DNA from 4 places in the Blautia stercoris genome. Region 2 is predicted to be linked to each of the others. Evidence: riboswitches for the same ligand, from Rfam matches in the RefSeq annotation. Region 2 holds a riboswitch; each other region holds the start of a gene.
The links. A riboswitch is a leader RNA that binds a small molecule or an ion and turns the genes downstream of it on or off. The one in region 2 is predicted to bind thiamine pyrophosphate.

Region 1 (6,998 bases), on a different contig from region 2:
GCTCCTCGCAAATCTTTTTTACCGAAAACAAAAGTGCTGTATATTCACTTTCTGAAAGGTCTTTTTCACGCAGAATCACAGCATGAGGCTGATTCATGCAAATTCTTTTTATCTGACACAAAAACGCTTCTCTGTCTCGGCAGAGTTTTCGGTTCGTAACTGCTATTACCTGTTCTTTATACATAAACATAGTCATTCATAACCGGCTGAAGTCCTTCATCAAGAAGTGCCTCATAGACTTCTTCCACACTTCTTCCATCCGAGATTTCAAACTGGTCATCTCCTTTATTCTCAATCTCTTCTACGTGTTCTCCGATTCCCGTGCTGACTCCTGCTGAAATCTTTGTTGCTGCAATATTGACCAGATTATCCCTCACACGGGAGCACTCTCTGGTTGATACCGTAATACTCGAAAATGGCATAAACAGGCGGTAAGCACATACTACCTGAAGCAGCTGTGGTTCATGGACATCCATCGGATTAATCTTGTCATTATTGATAATCGGACGCAGTCTCGGACAGGAAAATGCAATTTCTGCGTGTGGATATTTTCTCTGAAGCAGATACGCATGCATACCTGTTGCAAACGCATCTTTTCTGAAATCATCCAGACCAAGCAAAGCGGCGAATCCAACACCTCTCATTCCACCTTTTAAGGCACGTTCCTGCGCATTTAAGCGGTATGGGAAAATTCGTTTATGACCTGCAAGATGCAGCGTTTCGTACTTATCCGAATTATAGGATTCCTGGAATACGGTTACATAGTCTGCGCCACATTCATGCAGATAAGCATACTCATCAGAATTCATCGGATAAACCTCAAGACCGATTACTTTAAAATATTTTCTTGCGATTTTACAGGCTTCTCCTATGTATTTCACATCCGAATATTTTCGACTTTCTCCAGTCAAAATCAAAACTTCCTGAAGTCCTGTTTTGGCAACTGCTGCCATCTCTTTCTCGATTTCCTGTGCATTTAATTTTGCGCGGTTAATTTTGTTATGGCAGTTAAATCCACAATAAATACAAAAATTTTCACAGTAATTTGCAATATAAATCGGTGTAAACATATTGACACCATTTCCAAAGTGTTTTTCTTTTTCTGCCTTTGCAGCCTGTGCCATCTGCTCTAAATACGGCAGTGCTGCCGGTGATAACAGTGCCGCAAAATCTTCCGGAGTACGGCTTTCATGCGCAAGGGCACGTTCTACATCCTTTGCGGTATATTTCTCATAGTCATACTCATTCATGGCATCAATGACCTGTTTCTGCACATCGGACTCAAGCACTTCCATTCCTTTTAAATAAGTCATGTGGTCGATACGGTTTTTCTTCTGCCACTCTTTAATTTCATCATTTAAAATACTCTCATTTACATGGTTTTCTGTACTCATCTTTTTTCTCCCCCCGCTCTTAATCCTGTAAAAATCCGGTAAGCGGAGAAGATGCACTTGCTCCTTTTTCCATGACACGTCCCATACCTGCCAGATAAGCGGCTCTTCCTGCTTCAATTGCTTTCTTAAATGCCTCTGCCATCGCCGGAATGTCACCTGCTGTTGCAATTGCAGTATTTGCCATAACTGCTGCTGCCCCCATTTCCATTGCCTCACATGCCTGAGATGGTTTACCGATTCCTGCATCTACAATAATCGGTAAATCAATTTCATCAATTAAAATCTGAATAAATTCTTTTGTGCAAATTCCTTTATTTGAACCAATCGGAGAACCAAGAGGCATTACACACGCTGCACCGGCATCCCGAAGTTCTCTTGCCACATTTAAATCCGGATACATATATGGCATAACGACAAATCCCTCTTTTGCCAGAATTTCCGTTGCCTTGATGGTTTCATAGTTATCCGGAAACAGATATTTTGAATCATGGATGACTTCGATTTTTACAAAATCTCCACAGCCGAGTTCTCTGGAAAGTCTTGCAATACGCACTGCTTCTTCTGCATTTCTTGCACCCGATGTATTTGGAAGCAGCGTAACATTTTCAGGAATGTAGTCTAAGATATTTGCCATTCCTCCCTCATTTGCACGTCTCAGTGCCAATGTAATAATCTGTGCTCCTGCTTTTTCCACTGCTGCTTTGATTAAATCCAGGGAATATTTTCCTGAACCTAAAATAAAGCGAGACTCAAATGTATGTCCCCCAAGTGTAAATGTATCATTATTCATTTTGTTTTCCTCCATCTGGTTTTCTATATCCTATTTTTTCTTATTTTATTTTCTTTTTAACTTTCTTTTTATCTTCTCTATTTGCCTCTGATAATCAGTTCTGTAATCAGATTTGCCTGATGTGCTGCACAGATTGCAACTCTCGGTGCCATAAGCCCTCTTCCCTTTACCGGTTCGGTATGCGCATCCCCACATAAATAAAAATGCTCATTGATTTTTCTTGTCACAATCTCGTTGCTTCTTCCATAGCCTGCCATGCCGGAGCCGGCGACTAAAATCTTATCCGGATAATATTCTCCTACTCCGCTGACTAACATTGCTTTTGCTTCCGGACGGTCGAATGCTTCGCAGATAATGTCTTCATTGTGAAATAAAGTCCCTACATTTTCATCGGTCACTCTCACACAGTCTGTCTCTACCTCAAGGTATGGATTGATTTCCCGAAGTTCCTCCAAAAGTGCTTCTGTCTTGTATCTGCCAATATGTTCCATGCGATACTGCTGACGGTTTAAATTCGTGATATCTACTCTATCAAAATCAATCAGATGCAGATGTCCCACACCGATTCTGGTAAGAAAAAATGCAATGTTTGAACCAAGTCCGCCAAGTCCTGCAATCGCCACTTTTGCCTCATCTAATTTACTTTGAACTTCCTCCGAATGACGTTCAACAAGCGCCTCCCTGATTTCTTCTTTTGTTAACATCTCAGCCTCCTCCTACAAAACTTACAACTTCTAAGACGTCTCCATCTGTTGTTAATGTTTCAGCTAAATGCTTCTTTGGAACAATCTTTCCATTACACTCTACCGCTACACGAGTCAGGTTGTAACCCATCTGCTCTAAGAGCTGTGCAATGGTGGTATTCGGAACAAAATCCCGCTCTCTTCCATTTACTTTAATCATTCTAAACTCCTCACTTTCTTGATGTACTTTCTTAATTTTCCTGTTTGGCATTTTGTAGAACATGTTTTTTATTTTTCATGACAAAACTTTTTAATGAAATAAAAAAGAGTTCACGAAAGAAATACACCCGCGGTGGTGCACCCCTTCATGAACTCTCATTCAATCACTTGGTATTACTTATTCAATTGTCAAATAATTAAAAAGCATCGTACCCTCAGAATCTTTCTGTGCTTGATTATGAGGATACATAAAAAAACGGGAGGTGCCAACTTCTGACATTTCCCGCAACATTTCATACGTCTGTCCCTACGTTGGCATTATCCAAATCAGGTTATGGGTCGAAGTTCTTAACTTCCTCTCAGCCTATCAAATAAGCTCCCCTTGTTTTTACCACTTTACTGTACGATATTCTTGCGTATTTGTCAAGTATATTTTTTCAGACTTTGAAACGATATCCAACACCCCAGATTGTCTCAATATACTGTGGTTTTGCTGTATTTAATTCAATCTTTTCACGAATCTTTTTAATGTGTACGGTTACTGTCGCAATATCACCAATGGATTCCATCGCCCAGATTTCTTTAAAGAGTTCGTCTTTTGTAAAGACACGGTTTGGATTCTGTGCAAGGAAGGTTAATAAATCAAATTCTTTGGTTGTGAAGTTCTTCTCTTCTCCATTAATCCAGACACGTCTTGCTGTCTTATCAATCTTTAAGCCGCGGATTTCGATGATATCATTTTCCTGTACTCCGGTTCCAATCAGGCGTTCATAACGAGCCAGATGGGCTTTTACCCTTGCAACCAGCTCACTCGGGCTAAACGGTTTTGTCATATAATCATCTGCGCCAAGTCCAAGACCACGGATTTTATCAATATCATCTTTCTTTGCAGAAACCATGATAATCGGTGTGTTTTTCACATTTCGGATTTCACGACAGATTTCAAATCCATCTACTTCCGGAAGCATTAAATCAAGGATAAATAAATCATACTCTCCCTCTAATGCCTTTTTTAATCCGACATCTCCGCGGTTTTCGATTTCCACTTCAAATCCGCTCAACTCCAGATAATCCTTCTCTAAATCAGCAATTGCCTCTTCATCTTCAATAATTAAAATTTTACTCATTTACTGATAAACCTCCTGGTATTTTCTTAAAACAAAGTACATGACTGTACCAATATTTTCCTTGCTGGTTGCCCAGACTTTTCCTCCATGATCCTCCATAATTTTCTTTACAATCGAAAGACCGATTCCACTTCCGCCTTTAGAAGAATTTCTTGACGCATCTGTTCGGTAGAACCGTTCAAAGATATTTGGTAAATCTTTTGCTGAGATTCCTTTTCCGTTATCTTCGATTTCTACCTGAATAAAATCTCCGACATCTTTTACTCTTAAATTAATTCGGCGTGCTCTGGTGCTGTCCATATATTTCAAAGAATTGCTGGTAATGTTATTAATCACTCGCTTAATCTGTTCTGCATCCGCAATAACCAGCACCTCCGGTCCTACATAGTTTGAATAGTTAAACTCTACCCCTTTTGATTCAAGTTCCATTCCAATTTCTTCTGCACAGTCATTAAAAAATTCGGTTACGGAAATCTTGTTAAATGTATATGGAATTCGGTTAGTGTCCATCTTTGTATAAAATGTAAGCTGATTAATCAGACGATCCATATCGTTTGCCTTATTATAAATCGTATGGATATATTTATCCATTTTTTCCGGTGTATTGGCAACACCATCCATGATTCCCTCCACATAGCCTTTAATTGCTGTAATCGGCGTCTTCAGATCATGGGAAATGTTGCTGATTAACTCTTTGCTTTCTTTATCGAACTGAACTTTCTCTTCGGATGTCTCTTTTAAACGCTGACGCATTTCTTCAAAATCCTGACACAAGTCCGAAATTTCACTCACACCTTCCGGTGTAATCGAAAAATCAAGGTCTCCATCTTTAATCTTCTGTGTCGCTGTACGCAGTTTATCAAGCGGTGCAATGACTCCACGGTAAATCCACCAGGTCAGTCCAAGACCGGTAAGAATCAAAATCACCACTACAGAAATCATCATATTTTTTATCAGTGCCTTTAACTGCGGCAGAGTTTTTAAAATACTTGACACAATAAAGACACTGCCCTGTGTTCCATCTGGTTTTTCAAAATTAATCTGTTTCACCAGTGCCTGTACTGTTCCTCCCAGATAAAGTCCATCATTATCCTGTGCATCAATGGCTTCTTCGGAGTTCTCATCTTCAATTGAGGCATAAGGAGGCAGCCGTTTCACAAGTTCACTTGAATAATTTTCATTTCCATAATAGATAATTTGGTTTCCTTCTCTTACTAAGAGATAGGAATGTACTTCCTTTAATCTGCCATTGATTCGATTTAAATAATCTTCATTCTCTAATTCTTTCGTATCTTTTTTTGCCGTCTCCCTCAGCTCTTCTGCAATGTCATCGGTCATGCTGTTAATCACTTCTGCCGTATTAGAAAGTGAATCATAAGAGGCATTTTCAATTCCATATTGTTCTTCCATCACATTTAACTGATGCTGGCTGAATGCCCAAAATGCAACACTTGCGCAGATTAGCGGTTCGAGGATAATAACAAAAAAGGAGATAACGATTCTTGTTTTAAGTTTCATTGCTCCTTTTTCTCCTTTCCTGCCTGTTTTTTTAGTGTTTATCCCATTCCAAAACTTAAGATAAAATTTTTATAACGATAATTATAACATAAACCTCTTCTCTTTCTTGAAAATATTAATAAAACAAGTCTAAACTTTCTATAAATTGCTTTTTGTGCAAGCACAACCGCAATTTATACTTTTGACACTTACATCATATTATATCACAAAAAAACAGGAAATTTTTCATATTTCTACAAAAAACTCCCTGTTATTCTTATCTATTCTCCACTTTTTTTAGTGAATCTTAGAAATTTCTTTTATTAATCTTCCAGATATTTTTTCAGTTCTTCTACTTTATCCAGTGCTTCCCATGGCAGATTTAAGTCATTTCTTCCGAAATGTCCGTAAGCGGCTGTCTGTTTGTAAATCGGACGACGTAAGTTAAGCATTTTGATAATTCCTGCCGGTCTTAAGTCGAAGTTTTCACGAACGATTTCTGTCAGTCTCTGGTCGGAAAGTTTTCCTGTTCCAAAAGTGTCAACCTGGATAGAAGTTGGATGTGCAACACCGATCGCATAAGAAAGCTGAATTTCACATTTCTTTGCAAGACCTGCTGCTACCATATTTTTTGCAACGTAACGTGCTGCATAAGCTGCAGAACGGTCTACTTTTGTACAGTCTTTTCCGGAGAAAGCTCCACCACCGTGACGAGCATATCCACCGTAAGTATCTACGATAATTTTACGTCCTGTCAGACCACTGTCTCCGTGAGGTCCACCGATTACGAAACGTCCTGTCGGGTTGATGAAGAATTTTGTATTTTCATCTACCATTTCTGCCGGAAGAATCGGGTCAAATACATATTTTTTGATATCTTCATGAATCTGTTCCTGTGTTACTTCCGGGTCATGCTGTGTAGATAATACAACCGCATCGAGACGCATTGGCTTGTCATTTTCATCATATTCTACAGTAACCTGTGTTTTTCCATCCGGTCTTAAATAAGTTAAAGTTCCATCTTTACGAACTTTTGTAAGCTGACGAGACAGTTTGTGAGCCAGAGCAATTGGATATGGCATATATTCTTCTGTTTCATCACTCGCGAAACCGAACATCATACCCTGATCACCAGCACCGATTGCATCGATTTCTTCATCAGACATGGTGTTTTCTTTTGCTTCCAGTGCTTTATCAACACCCATCGCAATATCAGCAGACTGCTCATCAATTGTTGTGATAACACCGCAGGTATCTGCATCAAAACCATATTTTGCTCTTGTATATC
Region 2 (7,733 bases):
CAGGTGCATCCAAGTAATCGTTATGCGTTGAAAAATGAAGGCCAGTACGGAAAAACAGAAATGTGGTATGTCATGGATGCGGATCCGGGTGCCTATTTGTATTATGGTTTTAAAACAGAAATCAGTAAAGAGGAGTTTGCAAAACGAATCGAAGAAGACACATTACTTGAAGTATTAAATGCAGTTCCGGTACAAAAAGGAGATGTGCTTTTTATTGAATCCGGAACCATTCATGCAATTGGCGCAGGCATTTTGATTGCTGAATTTCAGCAAAATTCGAATGTGACTTATCGTGTGTATGATTACGGCAGAGTGGGAAAAGATGCAAAAAAACGAGATTTACACATTGAAAAAGCACTTGCTGTAACCAACCGTGTTCCGATTATAAAAGATAAAAGCAGTTATCCACATGTTGCAGACTGCGCAGCACTTGGAAATGATGCCGGAATGATTGGAGCTGCAAGTTTGCTTTAAGATTAAAACAGGAACAGGAGTGAAAATAATGGCAAAAACAGAAGTTAAATTTCCAGAAAACTTTGTCTGGGGCGCTGCAACAAGTGCTTACCAGATTGAAGGTGCCGTGACAGAAGATGGAAAAGGGGAACACATCTGGGATGTATATACAAAAGAACTAGGAAAAATCTACTCCGGACATACAGGAGAGGTTGCATGTGACCATTATCACAGATACAAAGAAGATGTACAGCTAATGAAAGCAATCGGTTTAAAAGCGTATCGCTTTTCAATTGATTGGTCACGTGTACTTCCGGAAGGATATGGTAGAGTAAATGAAAAAGCAATCGCATTTTATAATGCACTGATTGATGAGTTGCTGGAAAATGGGATTGAACCTTATATTACGCTGTATCATTGGGAACTTCCTTATGAGATTTATAAAAGAGGAGGTTGGATGAATCCGCAAATTGTGGAGTGGTTTGGAGAATATGCAAAGCTTGTCGCAGAGCGTTTTAGTGATCGAGTAACACATTTCTTTACCTTAAATGAACCACAGTGTTTCGTAGGACTTGGCTTTCTTACAGGAGAGCATGCGCCGGGTGTAAAAGCACCGTTAAGAGATACGTTTGAGATGGCACATAATGCATTAAAAGCACATGGGCGTGCAGTGCAGATGCTTCGCGCTTATGGAAAACAAAAGCTGACGATTGGATATGCTCCGACTTCTTCTGTCTGCTATCCTGAGACTAACCGTCCGGAAGATATTGAAGCCGCAAGACAGATGTACTTTTCCATGCAGGAAGATGACAGTAACTGGACCTGGAATGTAGCGTGGTGGTCTGACCCGGTACTGCTTGGACATTATCCGGAAGAAGGCTTGGTTCGTTATGAAAAATATCTTCCGAAAATTACAGATGCAGATATGAAATTAATTTCTGAACCAATTGATGTCTATGGACAAAATATCTATAATGGCTGCGCTTATCGTATGGGAGAGAATGGAAAGCCGGAGGCCGTTCAAAGATATGAAGGTTTTCCGAAAACAGCGATACAGTGGCCGGTTACTCCGGAATGTTTATATTGGGGACCAAAATTCTTATATGAAAGATATCAAAAACCAATTTATATCACAGAAAATGGTTTATCTTGCCATGACGTGATTTCACTGGATAGAAAAGTGCATGATCCGAATCGAATTGATTTTCTTGGAAGATATCTGCATGAACTAAAAAGAGCTGCAACAGAGGTGGATATCAGAGGATATTTCCAGTGGTCATTGATGGATAACTTTGAATGGGCAAAAGGTTATTCTGACCGATTTGGACTTGTGTATGTGGATTATCGTAATCAGCAGAGAATTCTAAAGGATTCGGCGTATTGGTATAAACATGTCATTAAGACAAATGGGGAAGAAATATGAAGGAAATAAAAAGTCCATTTGAAACAGTAGAGTCAGAGAAAATAAAGCTGGGTCGCTTTACACTTGTACAGGATAAAGTACGGGTGAAAAATCAGATCCGACCTTATGATTATCTTGAAATGATTGAAGGAGTAAGTATTCTTCCGTTTCATGGAGAAAATATTATTACGCTGAAGGAATATCGTTATCCAATCCGCTTGTGGCAGACGGAGCTTCCGGGAGGACTGATAGACCCGGGGGAAACAGCAGAGCAGGCAGCAGTACGTGAATTGAAAGAAGAAACGGGATATGAAGCAGAAGAGGTGATTCCGCTTGGAGATTTTTATCCGTCGTTTGGTTCGACGAATGAGAAAATCCATCTTTTTGCAATTTGTTGTGGAAAGCAGGGGGAGGAATCTTTGGACCCGGCAGAGGTGCTGAAACTTCATGAAGTCTCGATAGAAGAATTTAAAAGAATGGTGGCATCAGGTGAAATAAAACATGGAGCAGGGCTGGCAGCCTGGGCAAGATGGATGAGCCGGTAGAAAAATAAAATTTTGAAGAAAGTCATAAAAACGTAAAATAAAATCTTGAAGAAAGTCATAAAATGCGAGATTGAAATCTTGAAGAAAAGCATATAACAAATTATTGGAGTGGAAAAGGCTTTACCTCGATCGTAAGAACGATGAAGGAAGATGGCAGGTGCGATAGATTATTATATCAGTTGCACCTGCTATTTGGGTTCAAGGGAAAAATAGCATCAAAAACTTGTATTTTCAAGATAAGGGTGTATAATAAAATTGTTATAAAAAGCGGGGTGCTTGCGTAAGCAGGCTGAGAGTAAGCGGATGCTTTAACCCAGAACCTGATTTGGGTAATGCCAACGTAGGGAGATAATGAATCACAGATATGTGTTTTAGATGCAGGAATCTTTCGTTGGGTTCCTGCATTTTTAAAATACATTGAAAGATTCAAGGCATAACAGCGGCAGATTGGGGGCACCACCTTTTGTCGCTCTATAAAATTAATGCAAAGAACAAGGAGGAAAAAATGATGTACACAGCATTAACAATTGCTGGAAGTGATTCCAGTGGAGGCGCCGGCATTCAGGCAGATATTAAGACAATGACCGCAAATCGCGTGTATGCGATGAGTGCGATTACGGCGTTGACTGCTCAGAATACAACTGGCGTAACAGATATTATGGAGGTAACACCAAAATTTTTGGCAGAGCAGCTTGATAGTATTTTTACAGATATTTATCCGGATGCGATTAAGACAGGAATGGTTTCTTCAAGTGAGCTGATTGAAACCATTGCAGAAAAACTGACTGAGTATCACGCAAAAAATATCGTAGTAGACCCTGTTATGGTGGCAACCAGTGGGGCAAGACTGATTAGTGAAGATGCTATCAGTGTATTGAAAAGTAAACTATTACCGCTTGCAACAGTGATTACTCCAAATATTCCGGAAGCAGAAGTTCTTTCTGAGATGGAAATTAAATCAGAAGCAGATATGGAAAAAGCAGCAGAGCTTATTTGTGAGAAATTCGACTGTGCAGTTTTATTAAAAGGCGGACATCAGTTAAATGATGCGAACGACCTGCTTTTTCAAAAAGGAAAAGCGCCGGTATGGTTCCATGGAAAGAGAATTGATAATTCTAATACACACGGAACCGGCTGCACTCTTTCTTCAGCGATTGCGTCAAATCTTGCAAAAGGAAGAGATTTGGAAACTTCCGTAAAATATGCAAAAAATTATATTTCCGGCGCACTTGCCGCTATGCTTGACCTTGGAAAAGGAAGCGGACCGATGAATCATGCGTTTGCAGTCAAAGGAGAGTACGAGGGATGAGTGAAAAGAGAACTTCCGTTTTTTCAAACGGACTGATTTGGTTTGGTGCAGGGGTATCTTTAGCTGAAATCCTGACCGGTACTTATTTTGCACCACTTGGCTTTGGAAAAGCAATGGCAGCGATTTTACTGGGACATCTGATTGGCGGACTTATGATGTTTGCAGCGGGAATGATTGGTGCAAAAGAACGTAAAAGTGCCATGGAAACAGTAAAAATGAGTTTTGGTGAAAGGGGAAGCCTTTTATTTGCCATTTTAAATGTCTTACAGCTTGTGGGTTGGACTGCAATTATGATTTATGACGGTGCACTTGCAGCAGATGGTGTGCTACATACCGGCATTTGGATTTGGGCGATTATTATCGGTGTTCTGATTATTGTATGGATTCTGATTGGGATTACAAATCTTGGTAAATTAAACACCGTTGCAATGACTGCACTTTTTATCTTATCGTTGGTACTTTTTAAAGTTATCTTTTTTGGAAATGGAAGCATGCCGGCAATTGTAGATGATGGAAGTCTGACATTTGGAGCCGCAGTAGAGCTTGCGGTAGCAATGCCGCTTTCCTGGCTGCCACTGATCAGTGACTATACAAGAGAAGCAGAAAAACCATTTGCAGCGACATTTGCAAGTGTAGTTGTTTACAGTCTGGTCAGCATTTTTATGTATATGATTGGTATGGGAGCAGCTATTTTTACAGGTGAATATGACATTGCGCAGATTATGTTAAAAACAGGATTTGGTATTGTGGGACTTTTAATTATTGTATTTTCCACAGTCACAACAACCTTTTTGGATGCTTATTCCGCAGGAGTTTCTAGCGTATCGATTTCCTCTAAAATTCAGGAAAAATGGGCAGCAATTGTAGTAACGATAATTGGAACAATTGCCGCAATTGTGTATCCAATGGATAACATTACAAATTTCTTATATCTGATTGGTTCTGTGTTTGCACCGATGATTGCAGTGCAAATTGCAGATTACTTTATGTTAAAAAAGGCAGATGCCCAAAAATCTGCATTTCAGTGGAGAAATCTGGCGGTGTGGCTTGTTGGTTTTGTGATTTATCGTCTGCTGATGCAGGTAGATACACCGGTGGGAAACACATTACCGGATATGGTGATTACAGTTGTGCTTTGTGTAGTTGTAGAGAAAATTGCAGAAGCAGTGAAAAGCAAGTAAAATAAAAATAGAATCAAGATAGAACAAAAACCTTATTGAGTTAAAAAAACGGAAGCTCAATAAGGTTTTTTGAAAAGAATCATGTAAGTGTCAAACGTATCATTGCTGACGACGGTATTCTCGTGGCGTCATATGAAATTCTCTTTTAAAGAGTCGATTAAAATATGAAAGATTATCAAAGCCGGAAGAGACTGCAATCGTCAAAACAGAATCATCGGTCGAAACTAAAAGTTTTGCCGCCATGCTCATTCGATAATGATTGAGATACTGGGTAAATCCCATATTCATATGTGTTTTAAAAAACTTCATGAAATGAGATTTGCTGTAATGAATGAGATTTGCCATATCTTCAATGTTTAAAGGCTCGTTGTAATGTTCTTCGACATATTTTAAAATGGTTTTCAGTTTATCCATATGTTTTTGGTGAGACTGAGAAGGCTGTTTTAGTGTCTGCTGATTGGAAACGAGAAAGAACATAAGCTGGAAGAGCCAGCCTTTGACTGCAAGCTGATAGCCTTTTGGTCTGGAATCGCAGAGATTATCGATTTTTCGGATGCATCCGGAAAGAGATTCATAAGCAGGGGCATCTGGAGTGAGAAAGGTCTGAATGGTAGCAGGATTTTCCATGAGAGGAAGAATGAAATTTGTTCCGCACAAATCCGGTTCACCACAAAGAAGCATAGATGGATGAAAGAGAATGTTCTCATATTCCATCCGTGCTTCTTTTTTTTGCCTGATGGAATGGAGTTGTCCGGGAAGCACAAAGACAATATCTCCGGCTTTTACTTCATGGGTAATAAAGTCTACGGAGATGATTCCACTGCCTTTCTGGATGACAATTAATTCCATTTCATTGTGCCAGTGAATGGGAACATGCGTAAAGTCCATAGGGATACAGCAAAGGTAAGTATTATAAGGAAATTCGAGAGAAGTATGAGATTTTGACTCATGGTAATTTTGGTATTCTGTGAGGTTCATGAACAAATTCCTCCATTTTTATACAAAATTTGTAAATTATATTTTAATAGTATTGTATTATAAATAGAGAGTATTTTGCAAGAAATAATTGAAAAAGCATAGTAAAATGCAGATAAGAAACACGACAGGATAACAGGAAAATAGAATTTAGAGCAAGATAAAGAAAATGATGGAGGATTTTTTTATGATGAAAATTCAGGAATTATTAGAAACAAAACTTGGAAAAACAGTCAAAGAAGCATCTAATGCAGAAGTGTATTATGCACTGTTACATGTTGTTCAGAATATGGCAAAGGATAAAGAAGTACCGGTAAAGAAGAAAAAAATCTATTATATTTCAGCAGAATTTTTAATTGGTAAATTATTATCCAATAACATGATTAACCTTGGTATTTATGATGATGTGAAAAAAATGCTTGCAGAAAATGGAAAAGATATTTGCGAAATCGAAGAAATTGAACCGGAACCATCTCTTGGAAATGGTGGACTGGGACGTCTGGCTGCCTGCTTCCTTGATTCTATTGCAACATTAGGATTAAGCGGAGATGGAGTTGGATTAAATTATCATCTTGGATTATTTAAACAGGAATTTAAAAATGAATTACAAAATGCAGTTCCAAATCCATGGATTGAAAAAGAAAGCTGGCTGACAAAAACGGAAGTAAGCTATCCTGTAACGTTTGGAAATCTGACTGTAAATTCCAGAATGTATGATATTGAAGTAACCGGATACAACAATCAGAGCAATAAACTTCACTTATTTGACTTAGAATCTGTAGATGACAGCATTGTAAAAGAAGGAATTGATTTTGATAAAGAAGAAATCGAAAAGAACCTTACACTGTTCTTATACCCGGATGACAGTGATGATGCAGGTCGTCTGCTGCGTATTTATCAGCAGTATTTCATGGTAAGTAATGGTGCACAGTTAATCCTGGATGAATGTGTGGCACGTGGTTCAAATCTGCATGATCTGTATGAATATGCGGTTATCCAGATTAATGATACTCATCCGACTATGGTCATTCCGGAATTAATTCGTTTGTTGGTTGCACGTGGAATCCAGATGGATGAAGCAATTGAGATTGTAACCAAAACCTGTGCTTACACAAACCATACCATTCTTGCAGAAGCACTTGAAAAATGGCCGATGGAATATTTAAAGAAAGTTGTTCCTCAGTTGGTTCCGATTATCGAAATTTTAGATGATAAAGTAAGAAGAAAATTTGATGATGAAAGTGTTGTAATCATTGATAAAAATGATGTGGTACACATGGCACACATTGATATTCATTACGGTTTCAGTGTAAATGGTGTAGCGTCTCTGCATACAGAAATCTTAAAAGATACAGAGCTAAATGCATTTTATAAGATTTATCCGGAAAAATTCAATAATAAAACAAATGGAATTACATTCCGCAGATGGCTGATTCACTGCAATCCGGAACTGACTGCTCTGCTTGATGAATTAATCGGAACCGGATACAGAGAAAATGCAGAAGAACTGGAAAAACTCCTGGCTTACAAAGATGATGATGCAGTCATTGAAAAATTACTGAGTGTAAAAGGAGACAATAAAAAAGCACTCTGCGATTACTTAAAACAGACTCAAAATGTAGAATTGAATCCGGAATCTATTTTTGATATTCAGATTAAACGTCTGCATGAGTACAAACGTCAGCAGATGAACGCATTATATGTGATTCATAAATATAAAGAAATCAAGGCGGGTAAGAAACCATCTACTCCAATCACAGTTATTTTTGGAGCAAAGGCAGCACCAGCTTATGTGATTGCAAAAGATATCATTCACCTGATTTTATGTTTACAGGAATTAATCAACAATGACCCTGAAGTAAGTCCAT
Region 3 (7,733 bases), on a different contig from region 2:
CCGGAACCATATCAAAGTAAATCCACTGTCCATCTTCGCCCTCTACCATACCTTTTGCACGCAGTACCATTCCGTACTCGTCATTATGGTTAGAGAGTGCTTCCAGAATCTCATGAATTCCTTCTTTTGTATATTTCTTTGTTGTCTCTTTCCCCCAGCTTGTGAACACTTCATCTGCATGATGGTGATGATGATGGTCATGGTCGTGTCCGCATCCACATTCTTCATGGTCGTGATCATGATGATGCTCGTGATCATGGTCATGTCCGCATCCACATTCTTCATGGTCATGGTCGTGATGATGTTCATGATCATGGTCATGTCCGCATCCACACTCTTCATGGTCGTGGTCGTGATGATGTTCGTGGTCATGGTCATGTCCGCATCCACACTCTTCATGGTCGTGGTCGTGATGATGTTCATGAGCATGATGTCCACCACATACCGGGCAAACTTCTTCATCCATTAATTCTTTTTCCAAAGAGCGGTTATTTTCCATTGTATCCAAAATCTTTTCTCCGGAAAGTTTTTCAATCGGAGTTGTGATAACTGCTGCTGTCTGATTCAGTCCACGGATAATCTCAAGTGCCGCTGCAATTTTTTCTTCGGAAGCTTTATCCGTTCTGCTTAAGATAACAGTTCCGGCATATTCAATCTGGTTGCTGAAAAATTCACCGAAGTTTTTCATATACATTTTGCATTTTGTTGCATCCACTACAGTTGTAAAGCTGTTTAATTTGATTTCAACTTCGTTTTCGATTTTCTGAACAGCCTTGATAACATCAGAAAGTTTTCCGACTCCTGATGGTTCGATTACGATACGCTGTGGTTCATACTTTGCGATTACTTCTTTTAAAGCAGTTCCAAAGTCACCAACTAAAGAGCAGCAGATACATCCGGAGTTCATTTCACGAATTTCTACTCCTGCTTCCTTTAAGAAACCGCCGTCGATACCGATTTCACCAAATTCATTTTCAATTAAAACGACCTGCTCGCCTTTATATGCCTCTTTTAATAACTTTTTGATTAATGTTGTTTTACCTGCTCCAAGAAATCCTGAAAAAATATCAATTTTTGTCATCTTCAATTACTTCCTTTCCAAAACAAATGTTTAAAGACTCCAAGAGTACATTTTGTATAGCACGGTAAAAGGGGACGAAAGTTCCACTTTCAGTACTTCCGCCCCTGTTTATCATCTATTTTAGGATTTTACCACAACTAACTCGAAATTGTCCAGTCCATCGTCAATTAATTTTCTCTTCTAAATCTTTTCACTTTCTTTTTACGAAAATTGTGTTAGAATGAGATGAAAGATGTTGTTGAAAAAAGGGGATTTTTATTATGTACAGTTTTCAGAATGATTACAGCGAAGGAGCACATCCAAATATTCTTCGCGCACTTGAAACCATCAACTACCACCAGAATAATTCTTACGGATTAGACGAGCATTGCGATAATGCCCGCGATAAAATCCAGGAAGCACTGGAAAATTATGGAGTTGATATTCATTTTATTACCGGAGGAACGCTGACAAATCTTACGTTTCTTTCGCATGCTCTGCGCCCTTATGAGGCAGTCATCAGTGCGGATACCGGTCATATTAATACACACGAAACCGGAGCGATCGAAGCAAGCGGACATAAAGTGCTCTCTATTCCTTGTACCGATGGAAAACTGACTGCTGACCTGATTCGTCCGGTCTTAAAACAGCACGAAAATGAGCATTGGGTAGAACCTCGTCTGGTCTATATTTCTCTCCCAACCGAACTCGGAACCGTCTACACAAAAGAAGAACTTGAGAAACTTTATCAGTTCTGCAAACGCCATAATCTGTATCTTTATATCGATGGTGCACGTCTTGCCATGGCACTTGCTGTAGAAGAAACACAGCTGACCTTAAAAGATCTGCCGGATTTATGCGATGCCTTTTATATTGGCGGTACAAAAAACGGAGCAATGTTTGGTGAAGCACTCATTTTAGTAAACGATGATTTAAAAGACCATTTCCGTTTTAATATGAAACAGCGTGGTGCGATTCTCGCCAAGGGTTGGATGATTGGCGTACAGTTTGAAGAACTTTTCCAGGATAATTTATATCTCGAACTTGGAAAACGCAGTGTGGCACTTGCACAGCGTTTAAAAGAAGGCTTTATCGACTGCAAGATTCCATTTTTATGCGATTCACCTACCAATCAGCTTTTCCCGATTTTCCCGAATGAATTCGCCAAAAAAATCAATGAGAATTATGTCACAACTTTCCAGTGCAAACCGGATGAAAACCATACCTGTCTTCGTTTCTGCACCTCTTGGGCGACAAATGAACAGGCTGTTGAAGATTTTATCAAAGATTTAAAACAGTGGTCTTATATCTATGCTTGACAAATATCAGAATAGACGATATGATATAAAAAACAAAGAAAAGGGGAGCTGACGCGTCGGCTGAGAAGAAATACGAACGGATTTCGACCCTATGAACCTGATACGGATAATGCCGGCGTAGGAAGCATATTTTATGTGAATGATTAAGGTGTACCTGTCGGGGGTGCACCTTTTTTTATTAGCTAAACGTCTTCAAACAAAAGCTTATCAATCTAAATGCGAAAGGAGAATCAACCGTAATCATGGAATACACAACACAGATGGATGCCGCAAGAAAAGGCATTATCACAAAAGAAATGGAAATCGCAGCAAAAAAAGAAAACATGGATGTCAAAGAATTAATGGAATATATGGCAAAAGGCCAGGTTATCATTCCTTGTAACAAACTCCATACTTCAATCGAACCAAACGCAATCGGTTCTATGCTCAAAACTAAGATCAATGTAAACCTTGGAATTTCCAGAGACTGGAAAGACATGGATATGGAAATCGAAAAAGTAAACAATGCAGTCAAAATGGGGGCTGAATCTATCATGGATTTAAGCTCTTACGGAGATACCCGCACCTTCCGTAAACGTCTTACCAAAGAATGTCCGGCTATGATCGGTACTGTTCCGATTTATGACGCAGTTGTTTATTATCACAAACCATTAAAAGAAATCACTTCCAAAGAATGGATTGATATCGTGCGTATGCATGCGGAAGATGGAGTTGACTTTATGACCATTCACTGTGGTATCAATAAAGCCACCGCAGGACGTTTCAAAGCAAACCGTCGTCTTACCAATATCGTTTCTCGTGGTGGTTCTATCATTTTTGCATGGATGGAAATGACCGGTGAAGAAAACCCATTCTATGAACATTATGATGAAATTCTTGACATTTGTCGTGAATACGACATCACTATGAGTCTTGGAGATGCCTGCCGTCCAGGATGTTTAAAAGATGCTTCTGATATCTCCCAGATTGAAGAACTTGTTACTTTAGGCGAACTGACTGCACGGGCATGGGAAAAAGACGTACAGGTTATGGTAGAAGGTCCTGGCCATATGCCAATGAACCAGATTGCCGCAAATATGGAAATCCAGAAAACCATCTGCAAGGGTGCACCTTTCTATGTGCTCGGACCTTTAGTAACAGATATTGCTCCAGGCTATGACCATATCACAGCTGCAATCGGTGGTGCAATCGCTGCCGCATCCGGAGCTTCCTTCCTTTGCTATGTAACTCCTGCAGAGCATCTGCGTCTGCCAAGCCTTGATGACGTAAAAGAAGGCATCATCGCTTCCAGAATTGCAGCACATGCCGCTGATATTGCAAAAGGCGTAAAAGGTGCCATCGAATGGGATCACCAGATGAGCCTTGCAAGAAAGAAATTAGATTGGGAGGAAATGTTTGATATCTGTATTGACCCGGAAAAAGCAAGACGCTACCGCGCCGAAGCCAAACCGGAAAAAGAAGATACCTGCAGTATGTGTGGAAACTTCTGTGCTGTAAAAAATATGAACCGTATCTTAGATGGGGAAATTGTAAATATTTACGATGAATGATACTACAACTGATAAAATGACAACAATGGAGTTTTTGGCTCAAACCAAAAACTCCATTGTTGTCATGTGGATATTCGCAATCCGCTTCGCTACTTGCTCATAACCAAATAGCTGCTACGCAGCTTATCAGAAGGGGCTTGCCCCCTCCTGATACAAGCAAGTCCCCACCCCTGCTTATTGCTTTTCGCAATTGAAGCAGGGGACTTACTTGATTTGGTTAAAATATTTGATATACTCTGCTTTCGTTTCTATTTTTGCTCCCATTCCAAGCAATATTCCCGCTATAATGCTTCTATGACAAAGCGCTTCTTCCTCACAGTAACATCCCAGTATGATATTTTTTTCTCTGCTTTTTTCACACAACCATCCAAGCTTCTCTAGCGCGCTTTGATTCTTTACAAGGTCGTCTAAAAAATGAGGTACATAAACGGTTTGAAAATATTCTTCATCAAAGATTCCAAGGTGGAACGCCTTTCTGTATGCTTTAAATACTTCCTTTGAAGGACTCAGTTCCTGCACCAGCTTTTCTGTTGTGGGAGTTGAGTCTGGGGAACGGACAATCCACCAGACTTCATCATATTTTGTTTCATCAATTTTTGGGATACATCCGGTATAAATTATGACAACTCGCCTCTTCTTACACAACACTTCTTCGTCTGAAATGCAATTCCATATTTCAGAATCTGTTCGATTCCTTCTTTCTCCAACATTTGTGTATATCTCTTTTCGTCTATCTGTTTTAATGCTTCTTTACAATCTTTTTCTACGGAGTTTTCAGACCCCAAAAGTCCAAAAACTCCGTCCTCTAATTAATATGTAAATACAGCAACTCCATAAGCCGGTAATGGATATGCGAAAGAAAATTCTCTTCCATCACATTCTTTTTTCTGTGCCATATAAACGGTTTTCTCTACCGGCACATTCCCGCCAAATTTCGGGTCTTTACTGTTTAATACCAGACGGTACTGTTTCTTTTTCGGAACACCGACACGATAATCATCTCTCGCTACCGGTGTACAGTTAATGACAAACAACAGATTATTTCTTCCTGTCGGTGATTTTCTGATAAAGCTGTAAATGCTTCTGCTGGCATCATCCGCATTAATCCACTCAAATGCCCCCTCTGTGTGGTCTGTTGCATAAAGTGCCGGATATTTTTTATACATTTTCAAAAGCTCTTTTACATAGTCTCTTAACTCACGATGGCTGGACTCTGCTGTTAAATACCAGTCGAGTTCTCTTGCTTCGCTCCACTCCTGATACTGTCCAAATTCCTGACCCATAAAGAGCAGTTTTTTACCCGGATGTCCAAGCATATAAGAATAACCGACTTTTAAGTTTTCGATTTTATCCTGTCCAAGTCCCGGCATTTTATTAATCATGGAGCATTTTAAATGAACCACTTCATCATGTGATAATACCAGCACATAATTCTCACTGTATGCGTAAGTCAGAGAGAACGTCATCTTATGATGATTGTATTGACGGAAATACGGATCTAACTTCATATATTCAAGGAAATCATGCATCCATCCCATATTCCATTTTAAGCTGAATCCTAAACCGCCGTCTTCCGGATGTGCGGTTACTTTCGGCCATGCTGTAGACTCTTCGGCAATCATGACCGTTCCTTTATTTCTTCCAAGCACGACTGTATTTAAATGTTTGAAAAATTCAATCGCTTCTAAGTTTTTATTTTCTCCGTATTTATTCGGAACCCACTGTCCATTTTCTCTTCCGTAATCCAGATACAGCATGGAAGCCACCGCATCTACACGAAGTCCGTCAATGTGATACTGTTCCATCCAGAACAGCGCATTTGCAATCAAAAAGTTCTTTACTTCATTTTTTTCATAATCAAATACTTTTGTACCCCAGTCCGGATGTTCACCCTTTCTCGGGTCTGCATATTCATAAGTCGGTGTGCCGTCAAAATCAGCCAGTCCATGAGCATCTTTCGGAAAATGCGCCGGTACCCAGTCTAAGATAACACCGATTTTATTTTTATGCATGTAATTGACAAAATACTGGAAATCATCCGGTGTGCCATATCTGGAAGTCGGTGCATAATATCCGGTTACCTGATAGCCCCAGGAGCCATCAAATGGATGTTCTGCAATTCCCATTAATTCTACATGGGTATAGCCCATATCTTTTACATATTCTGCCAGAGAATGTGCAAGTTCTCTGTAATTATAGAATCCATCTTCATCATGTTCATTCTGAGGATGTTTTCTCCATGAACCCGGATGTACTTCATAAATGGACATCGCATTTTTATTTACATCATAGTTCTGACGATTTTTCATCCATACAGAATCATTCCATTTAAAGTTTGTGATATCATAAACGCGGGAAGCATTTCCCGGACGTTTTTCTGCATAATTTGCATAAGGGTCAGCCTTATAAAGCAGTTCTCCTGATGGTGATGTGATACAGAATTTATATAAGTCTCCAGATTTGACTCCTGGTATGAAAAGCTGATAAATTCCCATGTCATTATCACATTTCATAATGTTTTCATTTGGGTCCCATCCATTAAAATCTCCAACTACCGCTACTTCCTGTGCACGAGGAGCCCATACTGCGAAATAAACGCCGTCTTTTCCTTTCTGTTTTGTCGGATGTGCTCCCATGAGTTTATAAATCTCATAATGTGTTCCCTGACCGAACAGATAACGGTCCATTTCCGTAATCTTTAAAGTTTGATTTTTCGCCATAAGCTTTCCCCTTCTTTAAACTGATAATTTTCTATCATTTATATTTTTATTTTTTCTTTTTCTGTCAAACCCCGCAGCCATTTCAGGTATAAATCCCATGTAAAAACTGATGCACAATCTCATACGTTGTCTCATTCGAAATGTGAAACGTCTCGCCTTCTTTCAGACTGTAATTTACAGTCAGAATGTGGTGATTTAATACACCGGTAAATCCAACCGCAAATAATTCCTGACGTCCTCTCATATTTCCAAGCTGTCCTGCCGCATCTTCAAAAATTTTAACCATCATTCTATAATGCCGCTCAATCAGAGGTGCAACCACCTGATAAGCTTCATTTTCTCTTCCCAGATAAAAAAGAGACAGCATGAATAAATAGAATTTCTGATGCTTGCTACAATAATCAAAAAATGTGCGCGCAACACGATAAAGCACGTCTTTTAAATCTCCGCTTTTATTAATTGCGTCCAGGATTTCATCCTCTAACTGCTGATATCCACTCTGTAGCAGATTTTCAAGCAGTCCCCGTTTGCTTCCAAAATAGTAATACAGCGTTGGTTTGGTAATCCCTGCAGTGTTTACAATTTCCTGTACCCCAACTGCGTCATATCCTCTTGCATAAAAAAGGTTCAACGCTGACTTTTTTATCAATTCTTTATTATCCATAAACTGCCCTCCGGCTGTCTGCATGTCTTCGTTGTACTCTATTATACCAATCGGTATATTAAAAAGCAAGCCTTGTTCTTCTTTATTTTACACCAAATAATTTCTGCGCATTTTTCTTCGTTGTCTCGACAACTTCTTCATAAGAAATTTTTTTAATTCTCGCAATTTCCTCTGCCACATAATTTAAATACAACGAGCAGTTACGTTTTCCACGATACGGTTCCGGCGCCAGATAAGGCGAATCCGTCTCAAGCAGTAAATAATCAAGCGGTGCATATTCTACCACTTCTTTTAATTTCTTTGCATTTTTAAATGTGACAACACCGCCGATTCCAAGATAATATCCCATATTCATATATTCTTTTGCATGTTCTAAAGAATAGGAATAACAGTGAATCACTCCTCTTAAATAATCCGCCC
Region 4 (7,733 bases), 240 kb from region 2:
ATTTTTGAAAGCATCTTAAAAAAAATTGCATTATAATAAACTTAAACGAAAAAGGTTTAAATAATAAGGAGCGAATGAAAATGGGATTGGAAAAATATGTATTAAATGGAAATCCAATGTGCTGTGCGGCAAATGTAGTAAGCGGTGAACATTATCGAATTTCAATGCTGACCACTGCGTTAGTACGCTTAGAATATAGTGAAAATGGAGAATTTGAAGACCGTCCGACACAGATGGTAGTGAATCGTGATTTTGCACCGACAGAATTTAAAGTAAGTGATGTAAATGGCGAACTTCATATTTACACAAAAGATTTAGAAATTCATTATGATAAGAAAGAGTTTACTCCGGGAGGCTTAATGATTCGTGTAGCCGGAGGAAAATCCAATGAAAGAGTGTGGCATTATGGAGAAGCACCAAGAGATTTGCTTGGAACTGCTCGTACGTTAGATGAAGCAGATGGAGCCATTCCATTAGAACATGGAATCTTATCAAAAAATGGATTTTCTTTAATTGATGATTCTAAGACAATGGCATTGAAGTCAGATGGAACAGTGGAGCCTAGAGTCGGAAATAAGAAAGATATTTATTTCTTTGGATATGGACACCGCTATCTGGAATGTCTGAAAGATTTCTATTATTTATGTGGAGAGACGCCATTACTTCCAAGATATACATTTGGAAACTGGTGGAGTCGTTATCATCGCTATACAGAAACCGAATATAAAGACTTAATTGAGCGGTTTGAAAGAGAAGAAATTCCATTTTCTGTGGCGGTTGTGGATATGGACTGGCATCTGGTAGATGATGTAGACCCGATTTATGGAAGTGGCTGGACAGGCTATACCTGGAATAAGAAATTTTTCCCAAATCCGAAGGAATTTATGGGATGGCTGCATGAGCATCACATGAAAATTACATTAAATGTACATCCGGCAGATGGAATCCGTGCTTATGAGGATGCTTATGAGAGAGTTGCAACAAAGATGGGAATGGATCCGGAAAAGAAAGAACCGGTATTGTTTGATGTGACAGACCCGAAATTTATGGAAGTATATTTTGAAGAATTACATCATCCGATGGAAGAAGAGGGTGTTGATTTCTGGTGGGTAGACTGGCAGCAGGGAACGGTAACAAAAGTTCCGGGACTTGACCCGTTGTGGATGCTCAATCATTATCATTATCTGGATAATAAATGGAAAGGCACAAGACCGCTGACATTTTCCAGATATGCAGGACCTGGAAGCCACCGTTATCCGATTGGATTTTCAGGGGATACGGTGATTACCTGGGAAAGTCTTCAGTTTCAGCCGTATTTTACAGCAAATGCGAGCAATATTGGTTATGGCTGGTGGAGTCATGATATCGGAGGTCACATGATGGGTTATCGTGATGATGAACTGACCGCAAGATGGGTACAGCTTGGTGTATTTTCTCCGATTAACCGTCTGCATAGTACAGATAATCCGTTTAATGGAAAAGAGCCATGGAAATATAATAAGATTGTAGAATCTGTTATGAAAGCGTTCTTAAAACTGCGACATGCGCTTGTTCCGTATCTGTATACCATGAATTACTGTGCCAATAAAGAGGGCAAACCGCTTGTTATGCCAATGTATTATTTAGAGCCGGAGAGAGAAGAAGCTTATCAGGTACCGAATAATTATTATTTTGGCAGTGAACTTATGGTTTCTCCGATTACAGAGAAAATAGATACAAAAACTCAGCTTGGAAAAGCAAAGACATGGCTTCCGTCCGGAGTCTGGTATGACTTTTTTAATGGAAGAAAATATGAGGGTGGACGTATGGTTCAGTTGTTCCGTGGAATCGAAGAAATTCCGGTACTGGCAAGAGAAGGTGCAATTGTTCCACTGAAAAATATGGAAGTATTTGATAATGACACGGATAATCCAAAATCTTTGGAAATAAAAATTTTCCCTGGAAAGACTGGAAGTTTTACTTTAAGGGAGGATGAAGGAGACAGTGTAGAAGAAAGCTGGGTAGAAACAAAGCTGGAAAAAGCACAGGAAGAAGGGAAAGACTGCTTTATCATTCACACTCCACAGGGAAATACAGAGGTACTTCCAGAAAAACGATGCTGGAAACTGGATTTTGTAAAAATAAAGGAAAATACAGTAAGCGTGCTGGTAGATGGAAAAGAGACGGCATATAAAGCAACAGTAGAGAAAAATGGTATGTGTATAGAAATAACAGAAGTGCCGGTAAATGCAGAGATAAAAGTAGTATTTGAAAATCCAATCGAAGAAAGTTTGGCAGACCTTGCCCAGGAAGCTTATGAGATTTTAGAAAAAGCACAGATTTCTTATAATTTAAAATCAGATTTGTATAATCTTATTAAAGAACAGCAAAAAGGAGCGATTGCAACATTAGCTTCAATGGAATTAGAGCCGGCGATGTTTGGAGCACTGTGCGAGATTTTAACAGCAGAAAAATAAAAGAGAAATAAATTGTTTTTTGTATGCCGTTCTCTTATAATAAAAGCAGATAAACGAAAGGACGGATTTTTTATGGCAATGAAAGATAAGATGCATACAGGAGAATTGTATCTTCCGGGGGACGAGGAAATCTTAAAAGAACAGGAAAAATGTCTGGAACGCTTGTATGAGTTTAATCAGACCCGCCCGTCAGAGGGAGAAAAACGTCAGCAGATGTTAAAAGAAATGTTGGCAGAACTTGGCGAAAACTGTTATATTGAACCACCATTTCATGCAAACTTTGGTGGTCGTCATGTTCATTTTGGAAATAATGTGTATGCAAATTTTAACTTTACTGCAGTAGATGACACCCATATCTATGTTGGAGATTATACCATGTTTGGACCAAATGTTACACTTGCGACAGCGGGACATCCGATTTTACCGGAACTTCGCAAGCAGGCTTATCAGTATAATATGCCAATTCATATCGGAAGAAACTGCTGGCTTGGGAGCGGTGTCTGTGTAATGCCGGGAGTAACAATTGGAGACAATACAGTAATTGGTGCCGGAAGTGTAGTAACCAAAGATATTCCGGCAAATGTGGTTGCTTATGGAATACCGTGTAAGGTGATAGGAGAAATCAATGAGCATGACAAGGAATATTATTTCAAAGATCGGAAAATAGAGCTGTAATCATTATTCGAGGAGACCAAAAGTCTCCTCTTTATATTTAATACACGATTATTTTTGCAAGTGAATCTCGTTTTGCTTCGGTCAACTGATAGAAGGAATCCAATAGCTGAACCTGAAAAGACCCAGGAGCCATTGTCTTTTTTGCGGCGAGTTCTCCGGCAATTCCAAATTCAACAGTCGAAGTCAGAGCGGCGTTAAAAGCATTTGAGGCAGAGGCAAGATAGGAAGCACAGACCATCCCAAGCATACAGCCGGTTCCGGTAATATTTGCCATAGCGGGTGAACCATTTTGGACAAAGAAACACTCATCTTTTGATACAATCATGTCTTCTTTTCCGGTGATGAGAAAAACTGTATTCCATTCATCGGCTTTTTTCTGAAAGAGTTTGGTCAGTCTATTTCGATTTTCGTCGGTGATGGAATCTTTTTCTCCGGCGTCGATTCCGACAGCGTGGGATTCTTCCTCTATCATGGCAAGCAGTTCTGACATATTTCCCTTTAAAACCGAAGGGACATGAATTTTCAGTAATTCTTTTGCAAAATTTTTTCGAAGCGTACTGCATGCAGTTCCGACAAGGTCAAGAAGCACCGGAATTTCTTTTTGTACCGCAGTCTTTAACGCAATCGGCATGGCTTCCATTCTTGCATCAGTAATATTTCCAAGATTTAAAGCAAGAACCTGTGCAGTGCTTGTAATTTCAGCAACTTCAAGCGGGTGTTCTGCCATAATCGGGCGTGCGCCGGAGGCAAGAACGATATTTGCACAGTCATGGATGGAAATTGGATTGGTAATGCAGTGAATCAGTGGTTTAGTGAGTCGATTTTGTTCTTTTAGATTTTCTAACTTTTTTATCATAAACTTTTGCTCCAAGATTTCTTTGAAACTCGGCAAGAACACCTGCCTGACTTAAGGTTTTTAAGAAGAACCAGGCAACTGTTCCGCCCATTGTCGTAGCAGCTAAAAACATTGGGGTATAGTAAAATGCGGTTAAACCGCCTCTTCCCATAAGAATTGCCATAACAGGGTAAGAAACCAGAGAACCGATAATTCCGGTTCCAAAGATTTCACCTAAGACAGCGCAGATGATTTTACCACCGGAAGCCCGATAAAAGACACCGGATAAAAATGCTCCAAATACGGCTCCGGTTAAGGCAAGCGGAGGAATTCCCATCATCATCATACGGATGATTCCGATTAAAGTTGCGCATAGAAGGGAATACCAAGGTCCAAGAAGCACGGAGCAGACAATGTTAATAAAATGTGCAGTCGGACACATTCCTTCGATTCTTAGAATCGGAGAGATGACAACACCGATGGCAACTAACATGGCAAGCATAACCATGCGAAGTAAGTGAGAATGTTCTGTTTTCATAAAGCGTATCCTTTCTTTATTTATAAAAATTTTTTGAATAAAGTAAAAATGCCCTGGATTTGGAAATCCGGAGCAGATATGGTTAAAATTATAAATTCTTATGATTTCCTACGCTGGTATTATCCAAATCAGGTGCGGTCGAAGCTAATATCTTCCTCTCAGCCTGTCACACAAGCTCCCGTATTGTTTCTACTTAAATCGTAAAAAGATTATCACAATAGAAATGTAAAGTCAACTTGTATTCTGAAAACACAGGTATTATACTTATAACAACTCAAAAAGTAAGAAAATAACAGGAGGATCAGAGGATGTTTCACTTTAATTATTATGCACCCACACAGGTAGTATTTGGAAAAGACACAGAAGAAAAGACAGGAGAACTTGTAAAGGCACAAAACTGTAAAAAAGTTTTGATTCATTACGGAAGTGGAAGTGTAAAACGGACGGGATTGTTAGACCGCGTAAAACAGGCATTGGAAAAAGAAAACCTTGCATATACAGAACTGGGCGGAGTGGTTCCGAATCCAAGACTTTCGCTTGTAAAGGAAGGAATTGAACTTTGCAAAAAAGAAGGTGTTGATTTTATCCTGGCAGTCGGCGGAGGAAGTGTCATTGACTCTGCAAAGGCAATCGGATATGGAGTTGCAAATGGTGGTGATGTATGGGATTTTTATTCTCATAAAAGAAGTGCGGCAGGCTGTCTGCCAATCGGTGTTATTTTAACCATTTCAGCAACAGGAAGTGAGATGAGTGATTCTTCTGTTATCACAAATGAAGATGGATGGATTAAAACCGGATATCACAGTGAATACTGCCGTCCGAAGTTTGCGATTATGAATCCGGAACTGACTATGACGCTGCCGGATTATCAGACTGCATGCGGATGCACCGATATTTTAATGCATACAATGGAGCGTTATTTTACCAAAGGGGAAAATATGGAGCTGACAGACAGCATTGCCGAAGCATTGATGCGTACAGTGATTGAAAATACAAAGATCTTAAAAGAAAATCCAAAAGATTACAATGCCAGAGCTGAAGTAATGTGGGCAGGAAGTCTTTCTCATAACGGCTTAACCGGATGTGGAAATGGTGGAAATGATTTTGCAACACATGCACTGGAACATGAACTTGGCGGTATGTATGATGTGGCACATGGAGCAGGACTTGCAGCACTTTGGGGAAGCTGGGCCAGATATGTCTATAAAGAAATTCCGGAACGTTTCCACAAATTTGCAGTGCGGGTAATGGGACTTGAAGATACCGGAGATGCAGAGGAAATGGCAGTGCATGGAATTGAAGCAATGGAGGCATTTTTCCGTGAAATAAAGATGCCGACCAATCTTCGTGAGCTGGGGCTGACTCCGAGTGAAGAAGAATTAAAAGAACTGGCACATAAATGCAGTTTAAATACAGGCGGACATAAGGGCTCTGCAAAAGTATTATATGAGGCAGATATGCTGGCAATCTATGAAATGGCAAAATAATAAGGAATGAAACGTATGAAGGGTTTATTATTTCCGACATTAAAAAATTATAAAAAAGAATACTTAAAAAAAGATATTTTTTCAGGAATTATTATGGCAGCGGTGTCGATTCCGATTTCGATGGGATATGCACAGATTGCAGGACTTCCGGCAGTCTATGGACTTTATGGTTCGGTCTTTCCGATTTTATTCTTTGCACTGTTTTCTACTTCAAAACAGTTTATCTTTGGTGTAGATGCTGCACCGGCAGCGATTGTGGGAGCAGCACTTGTTTCACTTGGGATTGAGAGTGGAAGTAAAGAGGCAATGCAGTATGTGCCTGTGATTGCGCTTTTAACCGGACTATGGCTGTTGTTGTTTTATTTTCTAAAAGCCGGCAGGATTGTAGATTTTATTTCAACACCGGTTATGGGGGGATTTATCAGCGGAATTGCACTTACGATTATTTTAATGCAGATACCAAAGATATTAGGAGGTAAGGCAGGTTCAGGAGAATTACCGGAACTTGCTCACCATATTTTTGAAACCTGTAAGGAAATTAACTGGTTGTCAGTTGCACTTGGAGTCGGAGCGTTGGTTTTTCTTCGGCTGGCTGGGAAACTGATTCCGAAATTTCCGATGGCAATTGTGATTATGGCGGTTGGAGTGATAGCAACGTTGCTATTTCATGTGGATGAACGAGGAGTAGTTTTGCTTGATGCAGTAGAGAGTGGTCTTCCGAAATTTCATATGTTTCAATTTGCAGGGATTGACTGGACGCAGGCGGCAGGGCGAAGTCTGATGATAGCTGCGGTTATCATGTCAGAAACCTTATTATCAGAAAATAATTTTGCTTTAAAAAATGGATATAAGATTGATGAGAATAAAGAAATTTTGGCCTGCTCAATGGGAAATCTTGCGGCTGCGTGTGTGGGTTGCTGCCCGGTAAATGGAAGTATTTCAAGAACTTCAATGAATGAGCAGTATGAAGGGAAAACACAGGCAGTTTCGATTACAGCAGGTGCAGTGATGGCAGTTGTTTTAGTCTGTGCAACCGGTTTTATCGGTTATCTTCCGGTGCCAGTGTTAACTGCGATTGTGATTTCAGCACTTATGAATGTGGTGGAATTGCATCTGGCAATTCGCTTATTTAAAGTAAGTCGGAATGAATTTTATATATTTGTAGCAGCGTGCATCAGTGTTTTGTTTTTGGGAACCATTTATGGTGTTGTAATCGGATTGTTACTTTCTTTTATAGCAGTTGTGTTACGAGCAACCAATCCGCCTCGTGCTTTTTATGGTATGATTCCAGGCAAGGAAGCCTATTATGATTTAAAACGAAACCGCAATGCTTATCCGATTAAAAATACAATTATTTATCGATTCAGCGAAAATCTGTTTTTTGCAAACATTAAGATTTTCCAGTCCGATATTGAAAGCAGCATCAAAGAAGATACAAAAGTAGTCATTGTAGATGCAGGAGCAATCAACAGTATAGATATCACAGCGGCAGATCGTCTGGAAATGATGGCAAAAAACTTTGACAAACAGGGAATTCATTTTTATATCACAGAACATTCCGAAAATGTAAATGAACAGATGAGAAGCCTTGGAATTGGACATTTAATTGAAGAAGGAAAAGTCCGCCGAACCATTCTTGCAGCTTTGCATGATGCCGGAATTTCTTCTCCATGTCCACTTGAAATTCCGGAAAAGGTGCATGCAGTACATGAGGCAATGATACCGGCAGAAGAGGAAAATAC

Region 1: linked by a shared signal. The riboswitch ahead of thiS (sulfur carrier protein ThiS) and the one ahead of thiD (bifunctional hydroxymethylpyrimidine kinase/phosphomethylpyrimidine kinase) in region 2 are both predicted to bind thiamine pyrophosphate.
Region 3: linked by a shared signal. The riboswitch ahead of thiC (phosphomethylpyrimidine synthase ThiC) and the one ahead of thiD (bifunctional hydroxymethylpyrimidine kinase/phosphomethylpyrimidine kinase) in region 2 are both predicted to bind thiamine pyrophosphate.
Region 4: linked by a shared signal. The riboswitch ahead of thiW (energy coupling factor transporter S component ThiW) and the one ahead of thiD (bifunctional hydroxymethylpyrimidine kinase/phosphomethylpyrimidine kinase) in region 2 are both predicted to bind thiamine pyrophosphate.

What each region holds. Positions count from the first base shown of each region.
Region 1 is NZ_BAAHYF010000001.1:1,696,310-1,703,307, forward strand. Features, by position in the region: gene ACYQ2D_RS08195 (thiamine phosphate synthase) at 1-196, opposite strand, end outside; gene thiH (2-iminoacetate synthase ThiH) at 177-1,394, opposite strand; gene ACYQ2D_RS08205 (thiazole synthase) at 1,414-2,184, opposite strand; gene thiF (sulfur carrier protein ThiS adenylyltransferase ThiF) at 2,262-2,888, opposite strand; gene thiS (sulfur carrier protein ThiS) at 2,890-3,087, opposite strand; TPP riboswitch at 3,373-3,479, opposite strand; gene ACYQ2D_RS08220 (response regulator transcription factor) at 3,524-4,213, opposite strand; gene ACYQ2D_RS08225 (sensor histidine kinase) at 4,214-5,731, opposite strand; gene metK (methionine adenosyltransferase) at 6,034-6,998, opposite strand, start outside.
Region 2 is NZ_BAAHYF010000002.1:497,485-505,217, forward strand. Features, by position in the region: gene ACYQ2D_RS12080 (type I phosphomannose isomerase catalytic subunit) at 1-474, shown strand, start outside; gene ACYQ2D_RS12085 (GH1 family beta-glucosidase) at 503-1,876, shown strand; gene ACYQ2D_RS12090 (NUDIX hydrolase) at 1,873-2,400, shown strand; TPP riboswitch at 2,659-2,765, shown strand; gene thiD (bifunctional hydroxymethylpyrimidine kinase/phosphomethylpyrimidine kinase) at 2,909-3,709, shown strand; gene cytX (putative hydroxymethylpyrimidine transporter CytX) at 3,706-4,890, shown strand; gene ACYQ2D_RS12105 (AraC family transcriptional regulator) at 4,990-5,868, opposite strand; gene ACYQ2D_RS12110 (glycogen/starch/alpha-glucan phosphorylase) at 6,056-7,733, shown strand, end outside.
Region 3 is NZ_BAAHYF010000001.1:1,671,834-1,679,566, forward strand. Features, by position in the region: gene ACYQ2D_RS08085 (GTP-binding protein) at 1-1,081, opposite strand, end outside; gene ACYQ2D_RS08090 (threonine aldolase family protein) at 1,342-2,379, shown strand; TPP riboswitch at 2,411-2,521, shown strand; gene thiC (phosphomethylpyrimidine synthase ThiC) at 2,622-3,929, shown strand; gene ACYQ2D_RS08100 (DUF488 family protein, N3 subclade) at 4,134-4,574, opposite strand; gene ACYQ2D_RS08105 (PD-(D/E)XK nuclease domain-containing protein) at 4,547-4,714, opposite strand; gene glgB (1,4-alpha-glucan branching protein GlgB) at 4,739-6,649, opposite strand; gene ACYQ2D_RS08115 (TetR/AcrR family transcriptional regulator) at 6,732-7,313, opposite strand; gene ACYQ2D_RS08120 (TatD family hydrolase) at 7,396-7,733, opposite strand, start outside.
Region 4 is NZ_BAAHYF010000002.1:738,701-746,433, forward strand. Features, by position in the region: gene ACYQ2D_RS13185 (glycoside hydrolase family 31 protein) at 81-2,456, shown strand; gene ACYQ2D_RS13190 (sugar O-acetyltransferase) at 2,529-3,131, shown strand; gene thiM (hydroxyethylthiazole kinase) at 3,169-3,987, opposite strand; gene thiW (energy coupling factor transporter S component ThiW) at 3,941-4,504, opposite strand; TPP riboswitch at 4,593-4,696, opposite strand; gene ACYQ2D_RS13205 (iron-containing alcohol dehydrogenase) at 4,813-5,991, shown strand; gene ACYQ2D_RS13210 (SulP family inorganic anion transporter) at 6,007-7,733, shown strand, end outside.